DNA from 4 places in the Herbaspirillum sp. 1130 genome. Region 2 is predicted to be linked to each of the others. Evidence: predicted binding sites of a transcription regulator. Region 2 holds the regulator's gene; each other region holds the start of a gene.

Region 1 (7,709 bases), on a different contig from region 2:
GAAGCCGTATTTCGCCCGGACTCGTTCGCTGCCGATGTTCAAGGCCGTGGCGCTGCGCTGGACAAAGTCGGCCAGCGCGTAGCTGCGTCCCTCCTCCAGATGTTCCTTGACCACCAGCGAGGGGGAATAGCAGTCGGTGACGGTGTCGTCCGGCCAGCGGACACGAAAGTGCATTTCAGGCATGGTGTTCCTCTTGGAATGACGCTGCCACGGGCTGGCAGCGGATGAAATCTGCATACAGCTCCACATGCCGGCGTGCCGAGCGCTGCCACGAGAAACGCGCACAGACTTCCAGGCCTGCCGCGATCAGGCCAGGCCGCGCCGCCGGCGCCAGCGCATGCGCGATGCCGGCGGCCATCGAGGCCGGATCGTGCGGATCGACCCAGGCACAGCAATCGCCATCGAGATACTCGGTAAAGGGCGCGATGCGCGACACCACCACCGGCACGCCACTGGCCATAGCTTCCAGCACCACCAGCCCGAAGCCTTCCTTCAGGGAAGGAAAGACCAGCACATCGGCGCAACGGAACAGGGACGGCATGTCGGCGTCGTCCACTTGCCCGAGGATGCGCACGGCGTCGGCCGGCAAGGCGGCGGCCGCCAGCTCGGCCTGGAAAGCGCGCTGATAACCGGCGTGATCCAGCACGCTCGCGCCCCCGGCGATGACCAGTTGCGCCTGCGGATAAACGCGGCGCAGGCGCACGAATGCCTGCAGGATGCCCAGCGTATTCTTGCGTGGCTCCACGCCGCCCACGGCCAGCAACAGCGGCTTGCCGGTCAGGCTTTGCGCGCGCCGCACGGCCTGGTCGCGCGGTTCCGGCCGGGGCGAATGGCGCAGCATGTCGACGCCGTTGGACACCAGTTCGGCGCGCACCCCATGCTCGCGCTGCAGGATGTCCTGCCAGGTGCGGCTGACGCACAGCACACGGTCGGCCATGCGATAGCCGCGTTCCTGCCAGGCATGCAACTGCGGATCATCGAACTGGTCGAGGTGATGGACGGTGCGCACGTAGCCCCGGATCACGCCCCGCTCCACCAGCGTGGCCAGTGCATTGGCGCTGATGGAATCCTGGGCGTGACAAAGATCGAAGGCGTGCATATCGGTCTGCTCAAAGCAGCGCAGGTAGTCCTCGATACGCTGGCGCACCATGCCGACGACACCCTCGCACTGCACCGGCCCGGGCACCGGATGGAAGGTGCAGGCTGCCGCACGGAACAAGCCCTTGCCGCGCGCATCCGGCGCAAACAGGCTGACCTCATGGCCGAGCGCCTGCAGGCCCTCGGCCAGTTGCAGGGCATGCACCACGCCGCCGCGCGGATTGACGGAGTGGGTCAGCATGGCGATGCGCAGCGGTGTGCGTGACGTCTCCATTCAGGCCTCCCGGCGCGGACCGCAACCGATCAGCGCTTCCTCAGCCAGGTTCCAGAAGGGCAAACGCTGTCCGTGCCAGCACAGATCGAGCTGGCAGCTGTCATCGATGCGGCCGATGGACGCTGCCGCAATCCCGCGCGCAGCAAAGCGGGCCAGCACCTCCGGCAGGTCATCATCGGCCACGCTCAACAGGAATCCATAACTGGGAAAGGCGCTCAGCCAGCGCTGGAAATCGACACCAGGCGGACACGGTATGGCCTCCAGATCGATCACCGCGCCCTTGGCGGAGCACTCCAGCAGCATCAAGGCGGTGCCGATCACGCCGGCCATGCTGATGTCCTTGGCGGCACGCGCCAGACCCGCTTCGGCCAGAGCGGGCAACACTTCGAGGTCGCCACGCAATCGTTCGGCAGGAGCGCCGGTACTGGCATTCCAGTAGGCATACGGTTCCTGGAAGCGCCCGCGCAGATCGATGGCGGCCACCAGGTGTTCACCGCTGCGCGCATCAAAACTGGTCAGCAGGCGCGTGGCCCGGCCGATGATGGAGACGGAGAGCTGTTCGCGGTCGTTGCGGCGATTGCTGTGGCCGCCCACCAGCGGCACTCCATAGACGCGCGCGCCCTCGGCCAGTCCGTCGAGGATGGGCCGCGCGGCTTCGCCACCACGGCTCCACAGGGCATCGACCACCGCCAGCGGACGTCCGCCCATGGCGTAGATGTCGCTGACGTTGACCATCACGCCGCAGTAGCCGGCAAACCAGGGTTGCTGTTCGACGAACTCGTTGAGGAAACCTTCGATGGCAAACAGCAGATAGCCGTCGCCATCCGGAATGGCCGCGCAGTCGTCGCCTACGGCCAGCGTATGGCCCTGGTGCTGCATGGCCGGGGCCGGCGGCAGCGCCTGCATCACGGCATCGATATCGCGCTTGTGCGCGATGCCGCGCGAGGCACGCAGGGTCTCGATGATCTGCGCCAGCGTGGGCGAACTGTCGCGCGCATTCATGGCGTGCGCTCCTCGCGGCCCACGACGAAACCGACATCGCCATCGCTGATCGGTGGATAGAACGACAGGTCGGCCTGCATCAGGTGATGCGGCAGGCCGTGGACTTCGATCTCTGCCAGCGTATGCCAGTGCAGGCGGTGGAACAGCGGCGCATTCTGGCTCTGCACCTGGGCCAGGAAGGTGTGGCAGCCATGCGCATGCGCGGTGCAGACGGCCAGCCGGATGAGACCGCTGCCGACCGACCCGACGCGGCGCGCCTGCCGTGCCACGGCCAGCCGCGAGCCATGCCACACGCCTGGCGAAGATTCATGGATTCGCACCGTTCCTATGATTTCCCGCCAACCCTCATCGCGCTCCAGAACGGCCACGATGGGCATGGCGATGGCATCGGTAGCGTCGCCATCGTCCTCCTGAAATACCTTCTGTTCGGCGCAAAATACGGCACGGCGCAGGCGGCGCGCTGCTTCGCGCTCCACTGTCTCCAGCGCCAGCTTGATGCGCACGCCCCGTGCCAGGATCTCGGGGGCCAGCGATGCGTGTTCGGCGACGTCGCTCATCTCACTTCCTTTCGAACGAAGACAGCGAAGAGCAGGCACCGCACTTGCCGCACCCGGCCTTGGCATCGCCCGATCGCATGCCGGCGTGCTCCAGCATGGCCGCCAGCGGTGCCAGCAGGCGGCGCATGGCGACGGCATCCGGCGAGGGATGGTCTTCCAGCGGCGTGCCCGAGATCGGTACAAACGGCACCACGAAGGGATACACGCCCAGCGCGATGAGCTGCTCGCTCATTTTCAGGATGGCCTCGTCGCTGTCCCCCAGGCCGGCCAGGATGTAGGTGCTGACCTGCCCGCGCCCGAAGACCTCGACGGCAGCGGCGAAGGCTTCCATGTAGCGCTCGACAGGTACGGTGGCCTTGCCGGGCATGATGCGTTTGCGCACTTCCGGCGTGACCGCTTCCAGATGCATGCCCAGGGTATCGATGCCGGCATCGGCCATGCGGCGGAACCAGGCATTGTCGTCCGGCGGCTCGCACTGGCCCTGGATCGGCAGGTTCACCGCCGACTTCACGCCGAAGGCGCTTTCGCACAGCAGCTGCGCGCCGCGATCGGTGGCATTGGGCGTGCCAGTGGTCATGACCATATGCTTGACGCCATCGAGCAGCACCGCCGCGCGCGCCACCTCGCCCAATTGCTCGGGGGTCTTGCGCAGGATGGTGCGGCCGGCCGCCAGCGACTGGCCGATGGCGCAGAACTGGCAGGACTTGCGGCGGCTCTCGTAACGGATGCAGCTCTGCAGGATGGTGGTGGCCAGCACATCGGCGCCATGCAGCGTGGCGATCTTGCCGTAGGGGATGCCATCGAAGGTCTGCATCTTGTAGAAGCGCGGCTGATGCGGGAAGGACACCACGCCCACCTCGACGCCATCGCGCAGGATGCGGGCAGCGCCATCGGCACCCGGCTGCGTGGCCACGTAGGGCGAGGACCAGGCCCCGGCGGTATGCACCGGGATCATCACGGTGTGGCCATCGACGGTCACCGCCTTGTGATCCGACGGCCCTGCCCCGCCCCGGCGGCTCTGCGCGCCGGCAGCGGGATCGTCAAGACGCAGTCCCAGGGACTGCAGTTCCGAGATCAGCTCCACGGCCGCCTTGCGGCTCGGGCGCTGGGGATGCAACTGGATGACGGCTGTCTGCATGAGGGAACCTCGCGGAAGGATGAGTGACGGGAGCAGGCTGTTCGGCCGGGAACAGCGAGGACATGGGAGACGTGCGGCGATCATCGATCACCAGGTGCAGCAGTTCCGGGCGCGCATAGTGGCCCACCGAATCCATCATGCGCTTGCGCTTGGTGACCAGCTCCATGTCGAGGTCGGCCACCAGGATGCCTTCGCCGCTGCGCAGGGGCTCGGCCAGCAGCTTGCCTTCGGGCGACACGATGGCGGTACAGCAGCCACCGCGCAGCGCCTTCTGCGCCTGGGGATCGGGCTCGATGGCGGCGATCTGTTCATCGCTGAGCCAGCCGGTGGCATTGATGACGAAGCAGCCCGATTCGAGGGCGTGATGGCGGATGGTCACCTCCATCTGGTCGGCAAAGATCTGCCCCACCATGGAGCCGGGGAATTGCGCACAGTGGATTTCCTCGTGCTGCGCCATCAGGCTGTAGCGCGCCAGCGGGTTGTAGTGTTCCCAGCAGGCCAGTGCACCGAGACGGCCGACGGCGGTCGGCACCACCTTCAGGCCGCTGGCATCGCCCTGGCCCCAGATCATGCGTTCGTGATAGGTCGGCGTGATCTTGCGGCGCTTCAGCACCAGCGTGCCATCGGCATCGAAGACCAGCTGCGCGTTGTAGAGCGTGCCGTGGTCGCGTTCATTGACGCCCAGTACCACCACCGTCCCGTGTTGGCGAGCGGCGGCGGATACGGCCTGGGTCACGGGACCGGGCACCGTCACGGCGCGCTCGTAGAGCAGCAGGTGTTCCGGCCCCGAAGCGAAGGGCGGCCGCACGAACGAGAAGTACGGATAGTAGGGAACGAAGGTCTCCGGAAAGACCACCAGTTGCGCACCTTGGGCCGCAGCATCGGCGATGGCCTGGCACACCTTGGCCACGGTGCCGTGTTCGCTGTCGAGGTCGGGCGCGATCTGCACCGCCGCCGCCCGTACCGTTCTCTTGTGCATGCTCATGGGCCGCCCTTCCGCTTACAGGGTCCAGGTGTCGAGGATGAAGGCGTTGTCGCGACGATGCAGCAGCACCAGGTCCAGCACGTCCAGCGGATTGATGGGACGGATGCCCGGGATCAGCGAGGGCTCGCCATGGCCGTACAAAGCCTGCAGCGCGAAGCGGCAGGCGTAGACCTTGCCGCCCTCTTCCATGAACTTGACGATCTGCTTGTTGAAGTTCTGGTGACCGGGAAAAGCCTCATCCCCCAGGGTCGGGAAACCGCGCTGCACGCCCAGGGTCACGCCGGGGCCATAGAGCAGGATCGAGGTCTCGAAACCCTTGCGCTTCAGGCGCGTGGCCTGCAACAGATTGACGAAACCGATCGAGCCTTCGAATGCCACGGTGTGGAAGGTCACCAGCGCTTTTTCGCCCGGCTGGGCTTTGACGTCTTCGAATACCTTCTCTTCATAATCCACCAGGAAATCGCCGGGGGCGTGGGCTGCTTTGGTGACTGCGGGCATGGTGATACTCCTCTCGATTGCTGTGGGTCGGCACTTGGGGAAGTGGTCCGGCGACCTCGCCGCGACGCTGGCATTGAATGCATCAGGCGTGCCATCGGCACCCCGTCAATGCAGGAATTGACTGCATAAAAATCCCGTCAATCTCTCCACGCGAAGGCGCAGGCCAGCATCGGTGCGGCTTGGCGAATCATGATCGGCGAGGTGTTTTTTGACCCTGGCGAAGCAATCCATTCAATCGCTCCATACAATTCGCCAACACCGCGCAAACCCGCTTGCACTCTGGCGCGGCGAGATGTGTTGAGTTGGTGCGCAAGGGTGCGCGACGTGATGCACGACGGTGCAATTGGCGACAACCGCGGCGGCGATTGGATGGAATGCAACTTGCATTCAATGAGATGTTTCGATGCAGTCAATATTGAACGCCGGCAATCAAGGAAAGCACCATGTCCAAGCACAGCAGCGTGTGGGTTCCCAAGTTGAAGAAGGGCGGCGGCCCGCTCTATCTGGCCATCGCCAATGCGATTGCCGAGGATGTCGCCACCGGCCACCTGCAACCCGAACAGCGTCTGCCGCCGCAGCGCAAGCTGGCCGAGTTGCTGGACCTGGACTTCACCACCGTGGCCCGCGCCTATACGGAAGCGCATCGGCGCGGCCTGGTGGATTCGGTAGTGGGACGCGGCACCTTCGTCTGCGGCAAGCGCCGGCCGCGCATTCCGCGCGTGACCGAAGGCCGGCCCAACGTCGACATGTCGATGAACATGCCGCCCGAGCCGGAGTCGCCGGAGCTGATGGAGTTGATGCAGGCGGGCTGGAACAAGGTCAACGGGCGCCTCCGTGATCTGCTGCGCTATCAGGATTTCGGCGGCTCGACTGAGGATCGTGAGGCCGGCGCGCTCTGGCTGCGCCGGCGCGCGCTGGTGGTGGAACCGGAACGGGTGCTGGTGACGCCGGGCGCACAATGTGCGCTGCTGGCCATCCTGACCATGCTGGTCGGACCGGGCGGCGTGCTCTGTTGCGAGGACGTGACCTATCCCGGCCTGCGGGCGCTGGCCGGCCATCTCAACATCAAGCTGGTCGGCTTGCCGATGGACAACGAGGGCATCGATGCCGTGGCCTTCGCCGGTGCCTGCGCGCAATATGCGCCCAAGGCGCTGTACTGCAATCCCACCCTGCTCAATCCGACCACCTGCACCACCTCGCTGTCACGCCGCCAGGCGCTGGTGGACATTGCACGCCACTATGAAGTGGCCATCATCGAGGATGACGCCTATGGGTTCCTGCCCCGCGCAGCGCCGCCGGCCATCGCCAGCATCGGCAGCGAGCTGACTTACTATGTGACCGGCCTGGCCAAGAGCGTAGGCGCGGGCCTGCGCATTGCCTACATGGTGGCCCCCGACGCTGCCGCCGCCGCGCGCCTGACCGCAGCCCTGCGCGCCACCACGGTGATGGCCTCGCCGCTCACCTCGACCCTGGCCACGCACTGGATCCGCGACGGCGTGGCCGACCTGGCGCTGGCCAACATCCGCAAGGAATCGATGGCGCGGCAGAAGATCGTGGCCCGCATCCTCCCCGAGCACAGCTATGCCTCGGAAGCGGAGGCCTTCCATCTGTGGCTCAAGCTGCCCGGCGGCTGGCAGGCCAGCAGCTTTTCGGCGCAGATGCGCAGCAACGGCGTGGCCGTGGTGGGCGTGGACGCCTTCTCGGTGACGGCGCCCCCGCTGCAGGCGGTACGGGTGTGCATCGGCGGCATCGCCAGCCGCAGCGACCTGCAGCACGCCCTGGGCCTGATCCGCAGCACCCTGGCCGAGCAGCCGCTGATCAAGCCGGCGGTAGTCTGAGCGGCCCGTCCGGGACGAAATTAGCGAAATTGCAACAAGCAGAATCGTTCACATATGGTCATGCATATGAGATCATTAACGACCGGCAATCCTGACCGCACTGCCCTCGGCGCTCCACCGCCTGCGGCCCAGGGATGCCACGCCAACCCGTTCCCCGGTGCGCCGGAAAGATGTTCGAGAAATGTTGAAAAAAATTAAAACGGAGGATCTGGTCCTCGGGATGTATTTCTGCGGCTTCGAAGCGGCCTGGCTGGACCATCCGTTCTGGAAGAACAAGTTCCTGCTCAAGAACGAAGCTGACCTCAAGCAGGCGCATGCC
Region 2 (7,709 bases):
GACGTGGATGGCGTGCTCACCGATGGCGGCCTGTTCTACGGCGAGGACGGCGAGGCCTTCAAGCGCTTCAACGCGCTCGATGGCCACGGCATCAAGATGATGCAGCAATACGGCACCGCTGCCGCCATCATCACCGCGCGCCAGTCGCCCTATGTGCTGCGCCGTGCGCGCGATCTCGGCATCGCCCATGTATTCCAGGGCATCCACGACAAGCGCCAGGCCTTCGAACAGCTGCTGCAGCAGGTGCAGTTGACGCCGCAGGATTGCGGCTACCTGGGCGACGACATCATCGACCTGCCGGTACTGACCCGCGTCGGATTCAAGGCCTGCGTGGCCAACGGCCATCGCGAGGTGAAGTCGCGCAGCGACTACGTGACCCAGGCCAGCGGCGGCCATGGTGCCGTGCGCGAGATCTGCGACCTGGTGCTGGCAGCACAAGGCAACTACGAGGCGGCCCTCGCGCCGTACCTGGCATGAGCGGGCGCAGCGGAGAACGCAACGCCGAGCGCATCCGCCTGGCGGTGATTCTGGTGATCCTGATCGCCGGTGCCCTGGGCAGCTTCTGGGTGATGCAGGCCATGCGGGCCGCGGGTGACCAGCAACCGGCGCAGCGTCCGCGTGGCAAACCCGACTACTACCTGGAAAACTTCAACTACGTGCGCATGGGCCCGACCGGTCTGCCGCGCTATGACGTTGCGGGAACGAAGATGGTGCACTACCCCACGGATGACTCCTTCGAGATCACCAAGCCGGTGGTGCACAACCTGGACCAGAACCAGGCACCGATGGAGCTTTACTCGGATACCGCGCGCGTCACCGACGACCAGACGCAGATCCACATGTACGGCAACGCCAACGCCATCCGCGCGCCCTACAAGGGCCGCGAGCAGATGCACCTGGTGTCGGAATACCTGCTGCTGTTGCCTGACGATGAAATCGTCAAGACCGACAAGCCGGTGGCCATGACCATGGGCACCACGCGCCTGAACGGCGTGGGCATGGTGGCCAACAATGCGACCCAGGTGGTGCAGCTGTTCGGCAATGTCCGCGGCTATTACGAGCCCACTCCGAAGAAACGCTAAGCCGGATGACTCCGGGATAAAAACGCCAAGAACCGATCAGACAGGAACCCAATGAAACGCTCATTCTTACTGCCGATGCTGATGCTGGCTGCCGTGTGCGGCGTGGCCAACGCCGAGAAGGCGGACTCCACCAAGCCGACCAACATCGAGGCAGACCAGATGGTCTACGATGACGTGCGCCAGGTGAAGACCTTTACCGGCAACGTGGTCATGACCCGCGGCACGCTGATCATCAAGGCCGGCCGCGTGGTATTGACGACCGACCAGTACGGTTATGAAAATGCGGTGCTGTATGCGGCCCCGGGCGCGCTGGCCAACTTCCGCCAGAAGCGTGACGGCGGTCCCAACCTGTGGATCGAAGGCCAGGCCGAGCGCATCGAGTATTCGGAGCAGACCGAAATCTCCAAGCTGTTCCAGCGCGCGCACATCCAGCGCATGGACGGCGATCGCATCACCGATGAAGTCAACGGCGAATTCATCTCCTATGACAGCCGCGCCGAATTCTATTCCGTGAACAACACCGCCACCGGCGAGAGCAAGCCGGGCGCAGGCCGCATCACTGCGGTGATCCAGCCCAAGAATCCGCCGCCGGCAGGCAGCACCGCGCCGGCCCAGCCCGCGGGCAAGAACAACGCTGCGCAGCCTGCAACGCGTCGCGACAGCGGAAAGGACCAGTGACAATGATAGCCAGCTCGCTGGTCGTTCGCGGCCTGAAGAAAAGTTATGGCGCGCGCCAGGTGGTGCGCGATGTCTCGATGGAATTGCGCAGCGGCGAGGTGGTCGGCCTGCTCGGCCCGAATGGTGCCGGCAAGACCACTTCGTTCTACATGATCGTGGGGCTGGTGCCCTCCGATGGTGGCGAGATCGACCTCGATGGCGCGTCCATTTCGCGCATGCCGATCCACAAGCGTGCCACCATGGGCTTGTCCTACCTGCCGCAGGAAGCGTCGGTATTCCGCAAGCTGACGGTGGAAGACAATATCCGCGCCGTGCTGGAACTGCGCCAGGAAGAGGGCAAGCCGCTCTCGCGCGATGAAATCGAAGGCCGCCTCAACAACCTGCTGCACGAACTGCAGATCGAGAAGCTGCGCGAAAGCCAGGCGCTGTCGCTCTCGGGCGGTGAACGCCGGCGCGTCGAGATCGCCCGCGCACTGGCCACCGATCCGCGCTTCGTGCTGCTGGATGAACCGTTCGCCGGTATCGACCCGATTGCCGTGATCGAGATCCAGCGCATCGTGCGCTTCCTGAAGGAACGCGGCATCGGCGTGCTGATCACCGACCACAACGTGCGCGAAACGCTGGGCATCTGTGATCGCGCCTACATCATCAACCAGGGCACGGTGCTGGCCAGCGGCAATCCGGAAGAGATCATCGCCAACGAGTCGGTGCGCCGCGTGTATCTGGGCGAGCATTTCCGCATGTAAGCGGTGCAGTCGGCTTGCCCGATACGCTTGAAGAAATACAGAGTGCACATCACGTAATACGCAACAAGCAATACGCAATACGCAATACGCAACGACCGGCAGAGCAACCAGCGGGCCACGCCGCTTTCAGAAAGACAGATGAAACAGTCGCTCCAGTTACGTACCTCGCAGCACCTCGCATTGACGCCGCAACTGCAGCAGTCGATCAGACTGTTGCAACTGTCGACGCTGGAACTGCACCAGGAACTGGAACAGATCCTCTCCGATAATCCCCTGCTGGAACGCCTCGACGACGCGCTCGACAATTCGGTACGTCTGCTGGCCGATGGCGCGGTCTCCAGTTCGCCCTCCAGCGGCGTTGCCGAAACCAGTCACGAAGGCAGCGGCGAAGCGGCCCCGGCCGCCAGCGATGGCGATTCCAGCTTCGACTACCAGGACAACGCGCCGGAAGCCGGTGTCACGGGGGATGCCGACTGGAGCTTCGACGACGTCGCGCGCAGCGGCAAGTCGCCAGACGATGATGATGCCCGCCCGCAACTCGAAGCGCACGAACTGACCCTGCGCGAACACCTGCTGGAACAGATCCGCGTGACCGCACGCACCCTGCGTGATCGTGCGCTGCTGGAACTGCTCACCGATGCGCTGGACGAGAGCGGCTATCTGGAAGAGCCGCTGGAAGACATCCACGCGCGCCTGCCCGAAGAGCTGGGCATCGACATGGAAGAGCTGTCGATTTCGCTCAAGCTGCTGCAGAGCCTGGACCCGGCGGGTGTCGGTGCGCGCAGTGCCGGCGAATGCCTGGCCCTGCAGATCCGCCGCCTGCCCAAGATTCCCTTCGTGACGCGCAAGCTGGCGCTGAGGATCGTGGAGGATTACCTGCCGCTGTTTGCCCAGCGCGATTTCAACAAGATCAAGAAGGCACTGGATTGCGATGACGAAGACCTGCGTGAAGCGCAGGCCGTGATCCGCCAGTGCCGTCCGCATCCGGGTGCGGAATTCGCGCGTGATGCCTCGGACTATGTGGTGCCGGACGTGATTGTCAAGCAGACAAAGAACGGCTGGCAGGTCATGCTCAACCATGAGGTCATGCCCAAGCTGCGCGTCAATGCGATGTATGCCAGTGCATTGAAGCAAGCCAAGGGAGAAGGTTCGCTGTCGTCGCAGTTGCAGGAAGCCAAGTGGCTCATCAAGAACATGCGGCAACGTTTCGATACAATTTTGCGCGTCGCGCAGGCTATTGTGGAACGTCAAAGAAACTTCTTTTCACATGGGGCAGTGGCCATGCGCCCCCTTGTGCTGCGTGAAATTGCTGATACACTGGGTCTACACGAGAGCACCATCTCTCGCGTGACGACTCAGAAATACATGCTCACTCCGCATGGAATGTTTGAGTTGAAATACTTCTTCGGTAGCCATGTCGCGACTGAAACCGGAGGTGAAGCTTCCTCCACCGCGATACGGGCGCTGATCAAACAGTTGATAGGAGCCGAGAACCCGCAGACCCCATTATCCGATAGCAAGATTGCGGATATGCTGGCAGAACAAGGCATGGTGGTCGCGCGACGCACAGTCGCCAAATACCGCGAAGTGTTGAAGATTCCGCCGGTCAATCTCCGCAAGTCCCTCTGAGTTTTTCCTCAGTTTTTCTGCAGTACCGTTGCTGTGTTCAGGCAAGCATCCTACTGATGCCCGCGCCATCCGACACGAAGACCGTGCCCGTGGTACAGCTGCAGCAGGATCGATTGCACGAACCTCCAGTGACTTCACGATAGGAGTCTTGTATGAATCTGACCATCAGTGGACACCACCTCGAACTGACCCCCGCCATCCGGGAATACGTGCAAAGCAAGCTCTCGCGTATCAAGCGCCATTTCGACAACGTGATCGACGTCAGCGTGATCCTGAGCGTAGATAAACTCACAGAAAAGGAAAAGCGCCAAAAAGCGGAAATCAACGTCCACATCAAGGGGAAGGATCTACATGCGGAAAGCATCGCACACGACCTCTACGCTGCCATTGACACGCTGATCGACAAGCTCGATCGCCAGGTCATCAAGCACAAGGACAAGTTGCAGGAGCATCACTCCATGGCCAAGCGCCTGCCGGACGAAACGCCGGAGGATGCGGTGGCCGGAGCGGCATAAGCCAGGACACCCTCGGCAAGCTGCCTCGCAGCCGCAAGGCTGCTGAGAAAGCCAGCCGGATTTCATGAGGAAGGGGCGCGCAAGCGCCCTTTTTCATTTCCGGCCGCCGAACTGGCCAAGCCTGTGGAAAAGATATAAATCATTGCGTAAAGCAACTTTTCCACCGCCGCTGCTGACGATGAGGCAAGGGACGGCTTGAATGTCTTCACGGCACCCTCATCTTCAACACAAGAATTTGCATACGATATAAATAATTTCCTCGATGCAATTTTTTGCCCGTTCAGACAGGCCACCCGCATGCAGGCGATTTCAACGCGCCCGCCGGCTTTTCCCTATAATGTCGGGCAATCCCATTTTTAAAGGCACAGCCATGAGCGACGTCCAATCCTGGATCAAAGAAACCGTGACCCAAAACCCCGTGGTGCTGTTCATGAAGGGCACTGCACAGTTCCCCCAATGCGGCTTTTCCGGCAAGGCCATCCAGCTGCTGAAGGCCAGCGGTGCCGAGAACATCGTCACCGTCAACGTGCTGGAAAGCCCGGACGTGCGCCAGGGCATCAAGGAATACTCGAACTGGCCGACCATTCCCCAGCTGTACGTGAAGGGCGAATTCGTCGGCGGCTCCGACATCATGACCGAGATGTACGAGTCCGGCGAACTGCAGACCCTGATCAAGGGCTGAGTTTTACTTGCCTGACTGACTCATGAGCAGTTCTTCCAGCCAGCCGCGCCAGCGCCTGATCGTTGCGATCACCGGTGCCACCGGTGCCATCTATGGCGTGCGGCTGCTGGAGCATCTGCGCAAGCATGGCCAGGTGGAAACGCACCTGATGGTGTCCGAAGCTGGCGTGCTCAATCTGCACCAGGAACTGGACATGCGGCGCAAGGATGTGGAAGCGCTGGCCGATGTGGTGCACAACGTGCGCGATGTCGGCGCCTGCATCGCCAGCGGCTCGTTCGCCTCCACCGGCATGGTGGTGGCGCCCTGTTCGATGAAGACCCTGGCCGCCGTAGCGCATGGACTGTCCGACAACCTCATCACCCGCGCTGCGGATGTGGTCCTGAAAGAACGCCGCCGGCTGGTGCTGATGGTGCGCGAGACCCCGTTCAATCTGGCCCATCTGCGCAACATGACATCCGTCACCGAAATGGGCGGCGTGATCTTCCCGCCCCTGCCCGGCTTCTACCAGCGCCCTGCTTCCATGGAAGAGATGGTGGACCACACGCTGGGACGCGTACTGGACATGTTCGGGATTTCCATGCAGTTGACGCCGGAGTGGCAGGGCATGAAGGGCGGCACAGAGTGATGCGCTAGCCTTTATTACGTTCGTGCAAAAAAATGGCCGCAGCTCATCACTGCGGCCATTTCTTCATCTGGCGAATATAAACCGGCTCACCCCCGCCCGATATACGGCATCTTGGTCGCCATCACCGTCATGAACTGCACATTGGCCTCCAGCGGCAGGCTGTCCATGTAGAGGATGGCACGGGCCACGTGTTCGGCATCCATGGTCGGCTCGACCTTGGTCGAGCCATCAGCCTGCAGCGTGCCCTTCTTCATGAGCGTAGTCATGTCGGTGGACGCATTGCCGATATCGATCTGCCCGCAGGCGATGTCATAGGCGCGGCCATCGAGCGAGGTGGCCTTGGTCAGCCCCGTGATGGCGTGCTTGGTGGCGGTATAGGAGGCCGAGAACGGGCGCGGTGCATGCGCCGAGATCGAGCCGTTGTTGATGATGCGCCCGCCGCGCGGCGACTGATCCTTCATGATGCGGAAGGCTTCTTGCGTGCAGAGGAAAACGCCGGTCAGGTTGATGTCCACCGCCGCCTTCCACTGCTCCACGCTCAGTTCTTCCAGCGACACCGGCGGCGCAAAGATGCCGGCATTGTTGAAGAGCAGGTCCAGCCGTCCGAAACGCTCGCGGGTCCTGGCGAAGAGCTGCTTCACCGAGGCCGGATCGGTCACGTCGGCCGCCACCACCAGCGCGTTGGCACCATGTTCGCCGGCCAGCTTGACGGTCTCTTCCAGCGCATCCTGGCGGCGTCCGGCCAGGGCGACGCCATAGCCTTCGCGCAGCAGCGCGAGGGTGATCTGCCGGCCGATGCCGGAACCTGCGCCGGTCACCAGCGCGATACGTTTGGGTGCAGCCATCGTGTGTACTCCTCACTCACTGTAGGTCATGGACGATGCGCATCACGGAGCCATAAAAAAACCGCCCGTGATGCACGGGCGGTTTCACTATAGCAAACACGGCGGCGGGCCAGATGAGAGATTTTCAATCCGGCTGGCCACCGTTCATCTATCGCTCCACTTCATACCGAGGACGACAAGGGCTTGTTCGTATCGATACCCAATGTACGCGCTGCTTCTTCAAGCCGCGCACGTTCATCGCCCCATACTTCACACAAGGCCGTATAGGCAATCCAGCGCGCATCGATCTCGAAGAAGTCCCGCAAATTCACCCGCGTATCACTGCGGCCAAACCCGTCCGTCCCCAGCGTCACATAGGGTGCCGGCACGAAGGCGCGAATGCTCTCGGGCAAGGTACGGATGTAATCGCTGACCGCAATCACGGGCGCCACACTGCCCTGCAATTGCGCTGTGACATAGGGCTGGCCATCGCTGCCCGACAAGCGCTGTGCGCGTTGTGCCGCCACGCCATCCCGCGCCAGTTCGGTATAGCTGGTCACGCTCCACACCTCGGCCTCGATCTGCCAGTGCTGCTGCAGCAGCGCAGCCGCCGCCACGGCTTCCTTGAGGATGGGGCCGGAACCCAGCAGCCGCACTGGCGCCCCGGGCTTGCGGCCGAGACAGTACATGCCGCGCAGGATGCCCTCCTGCACGCCGTCCGGAAGACTGGGCTGGGCCTCGTTCTCGTTGGTGACGGTGATGTAGTAGAAGACGTCATCGCCGCGTTCCATCATGCGCCGCATACCCTCATCCAGGATCACCGCCAGCTCATAGGCATAGGCCGGATCATAGGACACACAGTTGGGAATCGATGCGGCCGTCACCAGACTGTTGCCGTCCTGGTGCTGCAGTCCTTCGCCGCCCAAGG
Region 3 (7,709 bases), on a different contig from region 2:
AGTAAAAATCAATGCAAACCGGTAGTCGGGAAAGCGACCAGGCCGTCAGCTTGCCCCACTTCGGGGCCGCCGATCGGACATGGATCCTTCTTTTCCGGCCTTTTTGTTCAGTTGTTCTTGCCGTCCCTCTTTGCCCTGCTGATCCAGCCGTTCAATCTCGTGCCGCCCTCACCCGCTCAGGAGTGAAGCTTGCGCCAGACGAAACCGATCTCGTCGAGTTCACTGCCATCATCCCAGGTGAACGTTTGTTCATAAAGCCTTTCGGCCCCGAGCGACTCGAAAAATTCCCCGGCGCCTTCGTTCTTGCTCAGCACCCAGGCCATGAGACCTGTCGCACCGGCACCGATGAGGGTGGCCGCCACATTGGCCAGCAGCCGCTTGCCCAGCCCCTTGCGCTGCTCATCGGGCAGCACGCAGATGGCGGTCAGCTCGGCATCGCAGCCGAAACGCGATTCGGCCAGGGTCATGCCCGAAGCGAAGCCGATGATCTCGCCCCCGCTTTCGGCGACGAAGGTGCAGGCCGCGTCCGAGGACGCTTCCAGCACCTGCTCCCACAGCTTGACGCTTTCCTCGGGCTTGAGGTGATCGAGGTAGCTGTCGGGCACCAGGCCGCGATAGGCGGCGCGCCAGGCGTCGATGCGCACGCCGGCGATCGACGCCGCATCGCCCTTCCTGGCGCGGCGGAACAGGACTTCTTCAGTCATGGACACCAGACTGCTCAAGCCAGCACTGCCTTGGCCTTGGCCACCACGTTCTCGACGGTGAAGCCGAAGTGCTTGAACAGCACGCCGGCCGGGGCCGATTCGCCGAAGGTGTCGATCCCGACCACGGCGCCTTCCAGGCCCACGTACTTGTGCCAGAAGGCGGTGACGCCGGCCTCGATGGCCACGCGCGGCACGCCGCGGGTCAGCACGGAGGCCTTGTAGGCCGCATCCTGGCGGTCGAACACGTCGGTCGACGGCATCGACACCACGCGCACGGCGATGCCTTCGGCGGCCAGGGCGTCAGCGGCCTTGGTGGCCAGTTCGATTTCGGAACCGGTGGCCATCAGGATCACCTTGGCATCGGCCGCATCGCGCAGCACGTAGCCGCCACGGGCGATGTCCTTGACCTGGGCGTCGGTGCGCTCCTGGAAGGGCAGGTTCTGGCGCGAGAAGATCAGGGTGCTCGGACCATCGTGGCGCTTGATCGCTTCAGCCCAGGCCACGGCGGTTTCGGTGGTGTCGCACGGACGCCAGTTGTCCAGGTTGGGGATCAGGCGCAGGCTGGAGACGTGTTCCACCGACTGGTGAGTCGGGCCGTCTTCACCCAGGCCGATGGAGTCGTGGGTGAACACGAACAGCGCGCGGGTCTTCATCAGGGCCGCCATGCGCAGGGCATTGCGGCTGTAGTCGGAGAAGGTCAGGAAGGTCGCGCCGAAGGGCAGGTAGCCGCCATGCAGGGCGATGCCGTTCATGATGGCGCTCATGCCGAATTCACGCACACCGTAGTTGATGTGGTTGCCGCGCTGGTCGGCGCGCACGGCCACCGATTCCTTCCAGTTGGTCAGGTTCGAGCCGGTCAGGTCGGCCGAGCCGCCCAGGAATTCCGGCAGCGCCTGCGCGTAAGCCTGGATGGCGTTCTGGCTGGCCTTGCGGGTGGCGATGGTTTCCTTCTTTTCCAGCGTGGAATTGATGTAGGCGGTCACGGTCGATTCGAACGCGGCCGGCAGCTCGCCCTTCAGGCGGCGCAGCAGTTCAGCGGCTTCAGCCGGGTATTGGGCGGCGTAGCTGTCGAAGGTCTGCTTCCAGTTCGCTTCGAAGTCAGCACCGGTGGCCTTGGCATCCCAGGCGGAATAAACATCCGCCGGGATTTCGAACGGAGCGGAAGTCCAGCCCAGCGCTTCGCGCACGGCGGCGATTTCCTTGTCACCCAGGGCGGCGCCGTGGACCTTGTCGGTACCGGCCAGGTTGGGCGAGCCCTTGCCGATGACGGTACGGCAGCAGATCAGGGTCGGCTTGTCGGCCAGCTTGGCCTGGTGGATCGCGGCGCTGACGGCCTCGACGTTGTGGCCGTCCACGGCCGGGATGACGTTCCAGCCGTAGGCTTCGAAGCGCTTCGGGGTGTCGTCCTTGAACCAGCCTTCGACGTGGCCGTCGATGGAGATGCCATTGTCGTCATACAGCACGATCAGCTTGGACAGGTTCAAGACGCCTGCCAGCGAGCAGGCTTCATGCGAGATCCCTTCCATCAGACAGCCGTCGCCGACGAAGGCGTAGGTGTAATGATCGACCACGGCCAGGCCGGGCTTGTTGAATTCGGCGGCCAGCAGCTTTTCAGCCAGCGCCATGCCCACCGCATTGGTGATGCCCTGGCCCAGCGGACCGGTGGTGGTTTCCACGCCCGGGGTGATGTGCACTTCCGGGTGGCCGGCGGTCTTGGAATGCAGTTGGCGGAAGGACTTGATGTCGTCCATCGACAGGTCGTAGCCGGTCAGGTGCAGCAGTGCGTACTGCAGCATCGAGCCGTGGCCGTTGGAGAGCACGAAGCGGTCGCGGTTGGCCCAGTGCGGGTTGGACGGATTGTGGCGATAGTGCTTGGCCCACAGGGCCACTGCGATTTCGGCCATCCCCATCGGCATGCCCGGGTGTCCGGAATTGGCTTTTTGAACTGCGTCCATCGCCAGCGCGCGGATCGCGTTGGCCATCTTGTCGGTGGGGAGAGTGGAAATCATGTCGAGGTCAGAGTTTGCTGTGCTGGGGGGCGCCGCAGGCGCACAAATCGGATGTTCAAGCCAATGCGCCGGCCCGGAAGCCCGGGTAACGGCGCGGGCCCGTATTTTACCAGAGTGCGCCGGGGGGATTAAAATTCGGGACCAGCCCCTGACCGGACTGACAACTTTTTTCATGTCTTTTTGATCTTCTTCCTCCAGGACCCTGCCCCATGCCCCGCTTTTACTTCCCGCACCCCCTCGGCATCGGCTCCGCCCTGGTCCTGCCCGAGCAGATTGCCCATCACATCCAGGTGCTGCGCCTGCAACCGGGCGATACCGTGACCCTGTTCAATGGCGAAGGCGGCGAATACACCGCCAGCCTGAGCACCCTCGAAAAGAAGCGCGTCCACGCCGAAGTGAAGACTTTTTCACCCCGCGAGGCCGAACTGCCCTATGCGCTGACCCTGGCCCAGGCCCTGCCTGAAGGATCGAAGATGGACTGGATCGTCGAGAAAGCCGTGGAACTGGGCGCCACCGCCCTCCAGCCGCTGGCCGCGCAGCGCTGCGTGGTGCGGCTCTCGGGTGACCGGGCCGAGAAGAAGCGGGCGCACTGGCAAGGCATCATCCATGCTGCCGCCGAGCAATGCGGCCGCAATCGCTTGCCGCATCTGGGTGAAGTCACCGACTTCAAGCGCTGGATCGCCCAGAGCGACCTGCATCGCCGCATCCTGCTTTCCCCGCGCGGGACCGAGCCGCTGTCAGGCTGGGCGCGCCACCATCCGCCTCAGGCAGTGACCGTCATGGTCGGGCCTGAAGGCGGCTTCAGCGAGGAGGAAGAAAACCTGGCTTGCGCCCAGGGCGCGCTGATGCTGTCCATGGGCAGCCGGGTGCTGCGCACCGAGACTGCCGGGTTGGCGGCGCTGGCCGCCTTGAATGCGGTGTGGGGAGAGCTTTGAAGAAAGCTTCATACCGCTGATTTCCAGGCAGCTTGGCCGCAAAGCGTTACCGCGATTTGTTGAAGGAGTTAGGGCAATGAGCAAGCAACGATTTTCCAGCATCTGGGATGCCATCGAGGACACTCCGGAAGAAGCTGAAAACATGAAGCTGCGTTCCGTCCTCATGACGGCACTCAAGAACCACCTCACCCGCACGGAAATGAGCCAGGCCCAAGCCGCCAAGCTCTTCGGGGTGACTCAGCCGCGTGTCTCCGACCTGATGCGAGGCAAGATCAGCCTGTTCGGACTCGATGCGCTGGTGAACATGGCCACGGCCGCCGGCCTGCACATTGAAATGCGTGTGATCGAATCTGCCTGAGTATCCCGGGGCTCCTCGCTTGACGAAACGCGCGCAGCCGCCCGGGTCTCAACCTTGTTGCCACGGTGAACATACTTGGCATCGACGATCAACTTGCCTGATTCCCGTGCAGGCCGTCACCACGGACGTCCAAGTTCGGCGCACGCCTCCCCATTTTGTCTCGCTGACAAAACTCTTCATTTCCCCTCGCACAACTTGCCTTACGGCACTTCACCTCGCAAACCCGCGTGGTGAAGCCATTTCCCGTTTTTCAGCCGCGTGACGGAGGAGCTGGCACGCCTCCTGCTTAAAGATATTCAATCTTGTATTCAAGTTTGAATATCCAATATGACCACCTCCCATGCCCTGCAGCAAGCTGCCCCCGAGGCCGCCCCGACCACCATCGCCGCCACCCTGGCGGCTTATCGCGAAGGCCGCAGCACACCCGGCAAGGTGGTGGCCGAACTGCTGTCCCGCATCGAGAGCGCCGGACGCGATGAAGTCTGGATCAGCCGGGTGCCGTCCAAACAACTGAAACAACAAGCCGCAGCGCTGGACCTGATGCTGCAGATCAAGGGCGAAGCCGTGCTGGAGAGCATGCCGCTGTTCGGCATCCCCTTCGCCGTGAAGGACAACATCGACGTGGCCGAGATGTCCACCACCGGGGCTTGTCCCGAATTCGGCCGCCTGGCCAGCGAGAGCGCCACCGTGGTGCAGCGCCTGCAGGCCGCTGGCGCACTGCTGGTGGGCAAGACCAACCTGGACCAGTTCGCCACCGGCCTGGTCGGCGTGCGCTCCCCCTACGGTGCGGTACGCAATGCCATCAAGCCGGACTATGTCTCCGGCGGCTCCAGCTCGGGTTCGGCGGTGGCAGTGGCGCTGGGGCAGGTCATGTTTTCGCTGGGGACCGATACGGCAGGTTCTGGTCGCGTGCCGGCCGCCTTCAATCACCTGGTCGGCCTGAAACCAACCAAGGGCCTCATCAGCGCGCGCGGCCTGGTCCCGGCCTGCCGCACCCTGGATTGCATCTCCATCTTCGCCCACGACGTGGCCGATGCCTGGCGCGTGCTGCACAGCGCTTCCGGTTTCGATGCCGAGGATGGCTATTCGCGCCGCCCCACCATGCTGGGCGTGAAGCGGCGGGGTTATCGCATCGCCATTCCCGAGCAATGTGAATTCTTTGGCGACAGCATCGCCCAGGAAGCCTGGGAACGCAGCCTGGCGCAAATCGCCGCCCTCCCCGGCGTGAGCCTGGCGAAGATCCCCTTCGCCCCCTTCAGCGCGGCCGCGCAGCTGCTCTATCAGGGCCCGTGGGTGGCCGAGCGTCGCGCCGCGCTGGGCGACTTCTTCCTGGAGAACCCGGAAGCCATCCACCCGGTGGTGCGCCAGATCACCGCCCAGGCCGACGACTACGATGCCGTTGACAGCTTCAACGCCCAGTACCGCCTGGCCGACCTGCGCCGCCAGGCCGAAAACCTGCTCGAAGGCAGCGACCTGATGCTGGTGCCGACCACCACCACCTTCCCCACCATCGCCGAAGTCGAGGCCGATCCGGTGGTGCGCAATGCGCAACTGGGCCACTACACCAACTTCGTCAATTTGATGGACATGTCGGCCCTGGCCATCCCCGCCGTGTGGCGGCGCGATGGCCTGCCCGCCGGCGTGACCCTGATCGGCCCGGCCGGTGCCGATCACCTGCTGGCCGAAGCCGGTGCACGCCTGCAGCAGCAACTGGGCGGCGCGGCGCAAGCCGATGCGATTGCGGCCACCCCGCTGCCCTTCAACGAAAGCACCATCAAGGTCTGCGTGGTCGGCGCGCACCTGGCCGGCCAGCCCCTGAACTGGCAATTGCTGGAAGCCGGTGCGCGCCGCGTGGCCGTCACCCGCACCGCCGCCCACTATCGTCTCTACGCCCTGGCGGGTACCACCCCACCCAAGCCTGGCCTGGCCCGCACCGAAGGCGACGGCGCCGCCATCGCAGTGGAAGTGTGGGAAATGCCGCTGCGCCAGTTCGGCGGCTTCGTCGCCGCCATCCCGGCCCCGCTGGGCATCGGCACGGTGGAGCTGGCCGACGGCAGCAGCGTCAAGGGCTTCATCTGCGAGCCGGCCGGCATTGCGGGCGCGACCGACATCACCCACCACGGCGGCTGGGTCAATTACCTCCATTCGCTGAACTGACACCCTCACCACGGAGCTGCTCATGAAAAAGAACAACCCCACCGCTGTCCACGATGCCAACCGCCGCAGCTTCATCGCCAAGGCGGGCGCCGTCGCCGCCACCGCCGCCATCGCGGGTGCCCCGGCCATCCTGCGCGCGCAGACGGTGCCTATCCGCATCGGCTATTGGCCGGTGGCCGCCGGCCTGCCCTTCTACGCCGCCGTGGAAGCGGGTTACTTCAAGCAAGCCGGACTGGAAGTGCAAGCCCTCAAATTCGCCGGAGCCCAGCAGGTGATGGAAGCCATGCTGGCAGGCCGCGCCGATGGTTCGGCCAACGGCACCGGGGCCGGCAACCTGGCCATCGGCGAGATCGCCCAGCCGGGCCTGTTCAAGATCTTTGCCACCAATCCCAGCAACGCCAAATACGTACTCGATGAATTCCTGGTGCCCAAGGACAGCCCAGTCAAATCGATCGCCGACCTCAAGGGCAAGAAGGTCGCCTCCGGCCCCGGCATCCAGAACGTCACCTTGGCCAAGACGGTACTCGAACGCGCCGGTGCTACTGGCGCAACCGTAGTTGAACTGCCCATCGGCCAGCACGTCGCTTCGCTGGCGGCCGGCCAGGTCGATGCCGCCTACACGCTGGAACCGACCGGCACCGTGGGCCGCATGAACAACACCACCCGCGTGCTGGAAGCAGGCGTGATCGCCAAGTACATCCTGGGTGATCCGATGGCTCCCTGGCACGGTGGCGCTGCCGCGCTGACCACCGAATTCATCAAGAAGAATCCGGAACTGGCGCGCAAGTACATCGCCGCCTATGCACGCGGCATTGAGCTCGTGCGCAACAACCCGGACCAGGCTCGCACCTACCTGAAGGGCTATACCGCCATCGAAGGGTCGCTCACCAATGAAGTGCCGCTGGCGGCCTACATGCTCTACAACGAGTTCAAGCCCAGCGACCTGGCCTACTTCCAGAAGTTCTACGACCTGTTCGTCGAGAAGGGCGTGTTCTCGCAACGCATCGTGGTCGACAACCTGATCTACAAGGGCTGAGGCCATCATGAACGAGACCATCGCTCCTGCCGTGACCGTGGCACCCAAGCCCGCCGCCCCGGCGTCCACGGCTGCGCCAGCGCCCAAAGCGCCGCGCAAAGCCCCGGCCCTGGGCCGCCTGCTGCCCATCGTCGGCCCCATCGCGCTGTTCGTGATCTGGGACCTGGTGGTGCGCGCCGGCTGGATCAAGGCCATCCTGCTGCCGCCACCGGAAGCCACGCTCATGGCCATGTTCAAGGGCCTGGCCGGCGGGGCGCTGCTGCTGGATTTCACGGTGACCGTGATCCGCACGCTGGAAGCCTTTGCCATCGCCGCCGTGCTGGGCCTGCCCATCGGCGTTCTGCTGGGCAGCAACGAGCGCGCCTATCGCAGCGTGGAATTCCTGATCGACTTTTTCCGTTCCACGCCCTCCTCCGCGTTGATCCCGCTGTTCCTGCTGATCTTCGGTGTCTCCGACATCAACAAGGTGGCCATCGCAGCTTTCGGTGCCTTCCTGATCGTGCTCTTCAA
Region 4 (7,709 bases), on a different contig from region 2:
GATCGGCCTGGTCGGCCACAGCGGTTCGGGCAAGTCCACCATGGTGAACCTGATCTGCCGCTTCTACGATGTGTCCGAAGGGGCGATCCGCATCGATGGCGTGGACATCCGTTCGCTGCCCATTTCCGAATACCGCCGCAACATCGGCCTGGTGCTGCAGGAGCCCTTCCTGTTCTTCGGCACCATTGCCGAGAACATCGCCTACGGCAAGCCGGAAGCCACCCGCGAGGAAATCATCGCGGCGGCCCGTGCGGCCCACGCGCATGAGTTCATCCTGCGCCTGCCGCAAGGCTATGACTCGCTGGTCGGTGAGCGCGGCCAGGCCCTGTCGGGCGGTGAGCGCCAGCGCATCTCGATTGCGCGCGCGCTGCTGATCGACCCGCGCATCCTGATCCTGGACGAGGCGACTTCCTCGGTCGATACCACCACCGAAAAGGAAATCCAGAAGGCGCTGGACAACCTGGTCCAGGGACGTACCACGATTGCCATCGCGCACCGCCTGTCGACTCTGCGCAAGGCTGATCGCCTGGTGGTACTGGATCGCGGCCAGGTGGTCGAAGTCGGCAACCACGAAGAACTGATGGCCCGGGAAGGGCATTACTACAAGCTCTACCAGGCCCAGGCGCGCAATCCTGAGGGCGATGCCGAGGTCTCGGTGAGCGAAGAAGAGAAGGGCGAATAAGCCATGAGCACCACCAACAATTCTGCCCAAAGCTTCACCCTGGAACGCAATGCTTTCGGACGTCTGGTCTTGACCGACGCCCAGGGCGGCCTGCACGAGCACGTGATTCCGGTACGTGCATTTCCGGTCACATCGCCCGATCGCGGCCTGTCTCTGGTCAGCAGCGACGGCCACGAGCTGGCCTGGATCGATACCCTGGAGGAAGTGGATGCGCCGACGCGCCGCCTGATTGAGGAAGAACTGGCCAGCCGCGAGTTCATGCCGGAGATCCAGCGTATCGTCAGCGTGTCGACCTTCGCCACGCCCAGCGACTGGACCGTGCAGACCACGCGCGGTACCACCACCTTCACGCTCAAGGGCGAGGAAGACATCCGCCGCCTGGCCGCGCCGGCGCTGCTGATCGCCGATAGCCACGGCATCCAGTTCCTGATCCGCGACCAGAAAGCACTGGACAAGCACAGCCGCAAGATCCTGGATCGTTTCCTCTGATCCGTTTCAGTGCTGCAAAAAAGAACGGCCCTGATGATGAATCAGGGCCGTTCTTGTATGGAGCGGGCTGAGGCTCAGAACTTCTCATCCGGCCGCAGGTAGCGCCACTGGCCGGTCGGCAGTTCGCCCAGCTTGACGCCGCCGATACGCACGCGCTTCAAGCCGATCACCTTCAGGCCGACCATGTCGCACATGCGGCGAATCTGGCGCTTCTTGCCTTCGCGCAGGGTGAAGCGCAGCTGATCCTCGTTCTGCCAGACCACCTTGGCCGGGCGCAGCGGCTTGCCATCCATGATGAGGCCGTGGTTCAGGCGCTTGAGATCGGATTCGGGCAGCTTGCCGGGACGGGTGTATTGCACGCGCACCAGGTATTCCTTGTCGACCGCCGAATCCTCGCCGATCAACTGCTTGGCGATGCGGCCATCCTGGGTCAGCACCAGCAGGCCCACCGAATCGATGTCCAGCCGTCCGGCCGGCACCAGGCTCTTCAGCTGGCGCGGGTGGAAGCGCATCTCGGTCTGGTCTTCAGCCCAGCGCGATTGTTCATTGACCAGCACCATGGCCGGCTTGTAGCCATCCTCGGCCTGGCCGCTGACGTAGCCCATGGGCTTGTTGATCAGGATGGTCACGCGCTGGGCCTGCTCGGCGCTGGCTTGGCGTTCCACGGTGACCTTCTGGTGCGGCAGCACCTTGCTGCCCAGCACCGACACCACCTGGCCATCCACGCGCACCCAGCCTTTTTCTATCCATTCGTCGGCTTCGCGGCGCGAGCACAGGCCGAGTTCGGACATGCGTTTGGAAAGTCGTACAGGTTCAGTCATGAGGATTGCCTTGCGAAAAACGGAGGCCGGCCAGCGGCGAGGGTGAGATTGTACGGCCAGCCGCGCCGCCGCGCCAGACTGGGGCGGCAGCGCGGACAGGGTGATGCGGGTCAGATGCGCAGGGTCTGCAGCAGTTCGGTTTCCAGCATGATCTGGTTGCGCGGCTGGGACAGGCCGGGGCCGTCGATCAGGAAGACGTCTTCCACGCGCTCGCCCAGGGTCATGACCTTGGCGGTATGCAGGTTGATGCGGTACTTGGCCAGCACGTTGGAGATCGAATACAGCAGCCCGGCGCGGTCATTGGCCGAGACCGACAGCAGGTAGTACTGGCCGCGCTCATCCGGGCGCAAATCCACCGACGGATTGACCGGGAAGGTGCGCGACAGGCGCGACAGGCGAGCCTTGGAAGGAGCCGGCAGCGGGGCGTCGGACTGCAGCAGGGCCCCCAGTTCGTGCTCGATCAGGTTGATGATGTCGCGGTAGTTCTTGGCGAACACCGGGGCATTGATCAGGAAGGCGTCCAGCGCGTAATCGTTGCGGGTCGTGTGGATCTTGGCGTCGAAGATGCTGAAGCTTTTTTCGTCGAAATAGCTGCAGATGCGCGCAAACAGGTCAGGGCGGTCGGGCGTGTAGACCGCCACCTGAACGCCTTCGCCAATGGGCGCCAGGCGGCAGCGCACCAGCGGTACGCCGGTATCGACCTTGTCGTAGAAGCAGCGCGTCTGCCAGGCGATGTCGGAGGCGTCGTGGCGCAGGAAGTAGGCCACGTCCAGTTGCTTCCACAGCGCTTCGTGGGCGTCGGCCGGCAGGCCGTACAGGCGCAGGGTCTTGATGGCTTCCTGCTGGGTATTCTTCAGTTCGCGGTCGGCCGAGGGTGCTTCGCCGCCCAGCACGCGCAGGGTCATGCGGTACAGGTCTTCCAGCAGCTTGCCCTTCCAGGCGTTCCAGACCTTGGGGCTGGTGCCGCGGATGTCGGCCACCGTCAGCAGGTAGAGCGCGGTCAGGTGGCGTTCGTCCTTGACCAGCTGGGCGAAGGCGGTGATGACGTCGGGGTCCGACATGTCCTGCTTCTGGGCCACGTGCGACATGGCCAGATGCTGCTCCACCAGGAACACGATCAGCTCGGTATTGTCCGGCGAGATGCCGTGCTGCTCGCAGAAGGCGCGCGCATCGTCCATGCCCAGCTTGGAGTGGTCGCCGCCCCGGCCCTTGGCGATGTCGTGGAACAGCGCCGCGATGTACAGCACCCAGGGCTGGCCGAAGTTGGCCATGAGCTGGCTGCAGAAGGGATATTCATGCGCATGTTCGCTCATCGTGAAGCGGCGCACGTTGCGCACCACCATCAGGATGTGCTGGTCCACCGTGTAGACATGGAACAGGTCATGCTGCATCTGGCCGACGATCTGGCGGAAGTTCGGCAGGTAGCGTCCCAGCACGCTGGTGCTGTTCATCCCGCGCAGGGCGTGGGTGATGCCGCGCTTGCTCTGGATGATCTGCATGAACAGGCGATGATTCTCCGGATTGGCGCGGAAGGCATTGTCGATCTTGAAGCGCGCATGCCATAGCGCACGCAGGGTGCGCGCCGACATGTCCTTCAGTTCCGGATGCTCGGAAAGCACCAGGAAGACTTCCAGCATGGCCGAAGGCGTCTCTTCGAAGACCCTGTCATGGGCGATGTCGACGAAGCCGTTGACCTCGTTGAAGCGCTCGTTGAGCGGGCGCGGAACCGCCTGCTGCGGGAACAGATGGGCTTCGATGTTCTGCAGCAGGATGGTGTTGAGCTGCGTGACCGCCTTGGCTGCCCAGTAATAGCGCTGCATCAGGTATTCGCTGGCGCGGCGGGTATCGGTGGTCTTGAAGCCGAAGGTCTCGGCGAGCTGGGTCTGGATGTCGAAGACCAGCCGGTCTTCGCGGCGGTCGGTCAGGATGTGCAGGCGGATGCGAATGTCCTTGAAGGCGCGTTCCTTCTGGCGCAGCTGGCGCGCCTCGGTGGAGGTCAGCATGCCGTGTTCGGCCAGCTCGCCCCAGGAGTTGCCCAGGCCCGCCGCCTTGGCCACCCACAGGATCACCTGCAGGTCGCGCAGGCCGCCGGGGCTTTCCTTGCAGTTGGGTTCGAGGCTGTAGGGCGTATCTTCATATTTGATGTGGCGCTGGCGCATTTCCAGGGTCTTGGCCTGGAAGAAGGCCAGCGGCTCCAGCGCCGCATGGTAGCGCTCCTGCAATTTCTTGAAGAGGGCGCGGTTGCCGGTCACCAGGCGGGCTTCCAGGAGGCTGGTCTGCACCGTGATGTCGGCAGCCGATTCATCCAGGCATTCGTCGATGGTGCGGATGCTGTGGCCGATTTCCAGGCCGATGTCCCAGAACAGCTGCACCAGGGATTCCAGCTTTTCCTTCTTGGCGGCATCCGGGGCCTGGTCCAGCAGGATCAGCACATCCACATCCGAATGCGGGAACAGCTCGCCCCGGCCATAGCCGCCCACGGCCACCAGGGCGGCATTGCCGGACATGCCCAGTTCTTCCCAGGCAGTGGTGAGGGCTTCGTCCACGTTGCGGCGCAACTGGGCCAGCAACTGCTCGGTCTTGTGGTTGGACTGGAACACCTCGATGGCTTGCTGGCGCGCGGCCTTGAGCTGTTTCTTGAGCGTCATGGCGAGTGTGGGCATCGTGGTCGGCAATTAAGGCAAGCAGGGCGGCGGGGCGGCGCCTATATGAACAAAGCCGCATCCCCATGCGGCTTTGCGCTCGAAGCAGGTTTCGTGCCGGAAACTGTGTGCAGGGTGGAGGGGCACATGGTTCCGGCCGCCAGGGTCACGCCGGGGTGGCGACCTGGTTCTGGATGAAGGCCGGCGGTGCCGGCATGCCGGGCGACACCGTCAGCACTTCGAAGCCGGTCTCGGTGACCAGCACGGTGTGTTCCCATTGGGCTGACAGGCTGCGGTCCTTGGTCTTGATGGTCCAGCCGTCGCCCATTTCGCGGATCTCGCGGCGGCCGGCGTTGATCATCGGTTCCACGGTGAAGATCATGCCGGCTTCCAGCTTCTCCAGCGTACCGGGGCGGCCGTAGTGCAGGACTTGCGGTTCTTCATGGAAGACCTTGCCGATGCCGTGGCCGCAGAACTCGCGCACCACGCTGTAGCCGGCCTTTTCGGCGTGCTGCTGGATGACGTGGCCGATATCGCCCAAATGTGCGCCCGGCTTGATCTTGGAGATGCCCAGCCACATGCATTCATAGGTGATCTCGGTCAGGCGGCGTGCCAGGATGGACGGCTCGCCCAGGAAGAACATGCGGCTGGTGTCGCCGTGGTAGCCATTCTTGATGATGGTGACGTCGATGTTGAGCACGTCGCCGTTCTTCATCACCTTGTCGCCCGGGATGCCGTGGCAGATCACGTCATTCAGGGAGGTGCAGATGGCCTTGGGGTAGGGCGTGTAGCCCGGCGGGCAGTAGTTCAGCGGGGCCGGGATGCTGCCTTGCACGTTGGTCATGTACTCGTGGCAGAGGCGGTCGATCTCGCCGGTGGTCACGCCCGGCTTCACGAAGGGGGTGATGTAGTCCAGCACCTCGGCGGCCAGGCGGCCGGCCACGCGCATGCCTTCGATGTCTTCGGCGGTCTTGATGGTGATGTTGCCCATGATGAATCGCAATTCGCTAGAAAATCGTCAAGACGGGATTATAGACGACGGGGGTACTTTCTGTTTTGCCGGCTCCGGTCGACAAGCCGGGGCCGGCGTTTGGCTGCGTTCCTTATCTTCATGTGCTACTTGAACAAAAGTGATGGGTCGAGTAGAATGCCGGGCTGATCTGAAAACCACAGGTCAGTTGTCGAATGCGGTGTGCGGAATGATTCTTCATGTCTGTTTGGCAATAAGTGTCGTAAATTATCTTTTGAAACGCGAATCCGTTCGCTAAAAGGGTGTCCGGCTGCATGAGCCGGATGACCGAGCGGATTCCAGACCTAACCCTGGAGAAATTCATGTCCGTTACCATGCGCGAAATGCTGGAAGCCGGTGTCCACTTCGGTCACCAAACCCGCTTCTGGAACCCCAAGATGGCCCCCTTCATTTTCGGCCATCGCAACAAGATTCACATCGTCAACCTGGAAAAGACCCTGGGCATGTACCAGGAAGCCGTCAAGTACGTGCGCCAGCTGTCGGCCAACCGTGGCACCATCCTGTTCGTTGGTACCAAGCGTCAAGCCCGCGACATCCTGTCCGCTGAAGCGCAACGCGCTGGCGTGCCCTACGTTGACCAGCGCTGGCTGGGCGGCATGCTGACCAACTTCAAGACCATCAAGACCTCGATCAAGCGCCTGAAGGACATGGAAGCTGCCATCGAAGACGGTTCGGTCGAGAAGCTGTCGAAGAAGGAAGCCCTGCTGTTCACCCGTGAACAGGAAAAGCTGCAAAAGGCCATCGGCGGCATCAAGGACATGGGCGGCATTCCTGACGCCATCTTCGTCATCGACGTCGGCTACCACAAGGGCGCCATCACCGAAGCCGCCAAGCTGGGCATTCCGGTCATCGGCGTGGTCGATACCAACCACTCGCCCGAAGGCGTCACCTACGTGATCCCGGGTAACGACGACTCCGCCAAGGCGATCGCTCTGTACGCTCGCGGCATGGCTGACGCCGTGCTGGAAGGCCGCGCCAACGCCGTCAACGACGTCGTCGAAGCAGTCAAGGGCGATGAATTCGTCGAGGTCGAGCAGGCTTGATTCTGCTCTTCCGGTAGTACGGTAGTCCAAAAAGGGGTGACAGCGGGTAGTGACGCAGTGGCCCCTTTTTTTTGATTCAATTTTCGAGTTTCAGGCATGCCGCAAGCGCGGGATGCCTCCAAGTCAGGAGAAAAGTATGGCGGCAATTACCGCAGCAATGGTGGGCGATCTGCGTGCGAAGACCGACGCGCCGATGATGGAATGCAAGAAGGCGCTGACCGAAGCCGATGGCGACATGGCCAAGGCCGAAGAGATTCTGCGCGTCAAGCTGGGCAGCAAGGCTTCCAAGGCCTCTTCCCGCATCACCGCAGAAGGCGTGATCTCGGCCTACATCGCTGGCAACGTCGGCGCGCTGGTCGAAGTGAACTGTGAAACCGACTTCGTGACCAAGAACGACGAGTTCATCGGTCTGGTCGAGGCTGCTGCCAAGCTGGTGGTCGAACAGAATCCGGCTGACGTGGCTGCCCTGGGCGCCTGCAAGCTGGCCGACGGCAAGACCCTGGAAGAACTGCGCACCGAACTGATCGGCCGCATCGGCGAGAACATGTCGTTCCGTCGCTTCCAGCGCTTCGAAACCACCGGCAAGCTGGCTGCCTACCTGCACGGCACCCGCATCGGCGTGATCGTCGAGTTCGACGGCGCTGAAGAGCAAGTCGGCAAGGACGTGGCCATGCACATCGCTGCCATGAAGCCGGTCGCCCTGTCGGCCGAGCAAGTGCCGGCCGACCTGATCGAGAAGGAACGCTCGGTCGCCGCCCTGAAGGCTGCCGAATCCGGCAAGCCGGCTGACATCGTCGCCAAGATGGTGGACGGTTCGGTGCAGAAGTACCTGAAGGAAGTGTCGCTGTTCAACCAGGCTTTCGTGAAGAACGACAAGCAAAGCGTCGAACAGATGCTGAAGGCGGCCAATACCACCGTCAAGTCGTTCGCCATGTACGTGGTCGGCGAAGGCATCGAGAAGAAGCAAGACGACTTCGCTGCCGAAGTGGCAGCGCAAGTGGC

Evidence for each region. Region 2 encodes sigma-54, which starts transcription at its own class of promoters, with help from an activator protein. Its sites were predicted from a motif close to TGGCANGNAANCTGCTTT; they were not measured.
Region 1: the regulator sigma-54 is predicted to act here: its motif matches at 5,629-5,646, upstream of JOD78_RS12275 (MSMEG_0572/Sll0783 family nitrogen starvation response protein).
Region 3: the regulator sigma-54 is predicted to act here: its motif matches at 4,278-4,295, upstream of atzF (allophanate hydrolase).
Region 4: the regulator sigma-54 is predicted to act here: its motif matches at 4,737-4,754, upstream of JOD78_RS01500 ([protein-PII] uridylyltransferase).

What each region holds. Positions count from the first base shown of each region.
Region 1 covers NZ_JAFICQ010000002.1:771,522-779,230, reverse strand. The annotation lists gene JOD78_RS12305 (MSMEG_0570 family nitrogen starvation response protein) at 1-183, opposite strand, end outside; gene JOD78_RS12300 (MSMEG_0565 family glycosyltransferase) at 176-1,372, opposite strand; gene JOD78_RS12295 (sll0787 family AIR synthase-like protein) at 1,373-2,374, opposite strand; gene JOD78_RS12290 (MSMEG_0567/Sll0786 family nitrogen starvation N-acetyltransferase) at 2,371-2,931, opposite strand; gene JOD78_RS12285 (MSMEG_0568 family radical SAM protein) at 2,933-4,015, opposite strand; gene JOD78_RS12280 (Nit6803 family nitrilase) at 3,972-5,054, opposite strand; gene JOD78_RS12275 (MSMEG_0572/Sll0783 family nitrogen starvation response protein) at 5,070-5,552, opposite strand; gene JOD78_RS12270 (PLP-dependent aminotransferase family protein) at 5,996-7,390, shown strand; gene JOD78_RS12265 (HD-GYP domain-containing protein) at 7,572-7,709, shown strand, end outside.
Region 2 covers NZ_JAFICQ010000008.1:107,134-114,842, forward strand. The annotation lists gene JOD78_RS27300 (HAD family hydrolase) at 1-477, shown strand, start outside; gene lptC (LPS export ABC transporter periplasmic protein LptC) at 474-1,082, shown strand; gene lptA (lipopolysaccharide transport periplasmic protein LptA) at 1,134-1,760, shown strand; gene lptB (LPS export ABC transporter ATP-binding protein) at 1,763-2,506, shown strand; gene JOD78_RS27320 (RNA polymerase factor sigma-54) at 2,645-4,135, shown strand; gene raiA (ribosome-associated translation inhibitor RaiA) at 4,288-4,650, shown strand; gene JOD78_RS27330 (hypothetical protein) at 4,713-4,859, opposite strand; gene grxD (Grx4 family monothiol glutaredoxin) at 5,021-5,332, shown strand; gene JOD78_RS27340 (UbiX family flavin prenyltransferase) at 5,355-5,957, shown strand; gene JOD78_RS27345 (SDR family oxidoreductase) at 6,044-6,802, opposite strand; gene mdeB (alpha-ketoglutarate dehydrogenase) at 6,964-7,709, opposite strand, start outside.
Region 3 covers NZ_JAFICQ010000003.1:292,167-299,875, reverse strand. The annotation lists gene JOD78_RS14960 (GNAT family N-acetyltransferase) at 177-704, opposite strand; gene tkt (transketolase) at 719-2,761, opposite strand; gene JOD78_RS14950 (16S rRNA (uracil(1498)-N(3))-methyltransferase) at 2,923-3,648, shown strand; gene JOD78_RS14945 (helix-turn-helix domain-containing protein) at 3,725-4,006, shown strand; gene atzF (allophanate hydrolase) at 4,334-6,163, shown strand; gene JOD78_RS14935 (ABC transporter substrate-binding protein) at 6,186-7,199, shown strand; gene JOD78_RS14930 (ABC transporter permease) at 7,207-7,709, shown strand, end outside.
Region 4 covers NZ_JAFICQ010000001.1:317,206-324,914, forward strand. The annotation lists gene JOD78_RS01485 (ABC transporter ATP-binding protein) at 1-682, shown strand, start outside; gene JOD78_RS01490 (DUF1854 domain-containing protein) at 686-1,171, shown strand; gene JOD78_RS01495 (pseudouridine synthase) at 1,246-1,992, opposite strand; gene JOD78_RS01500 ([protein-PII] uridylyltransferase) at 2,103-4,655, opposite strand; gene map (type I methionyl aminopeptidase) at 4,801-5,625, opposite strand; gene rpsB (30S ribosomal protein S2) at 5,967-6,707, shown strand; gene tsf (translation elongation factor Ts) at 6,844-7,709, shown strand, end outside.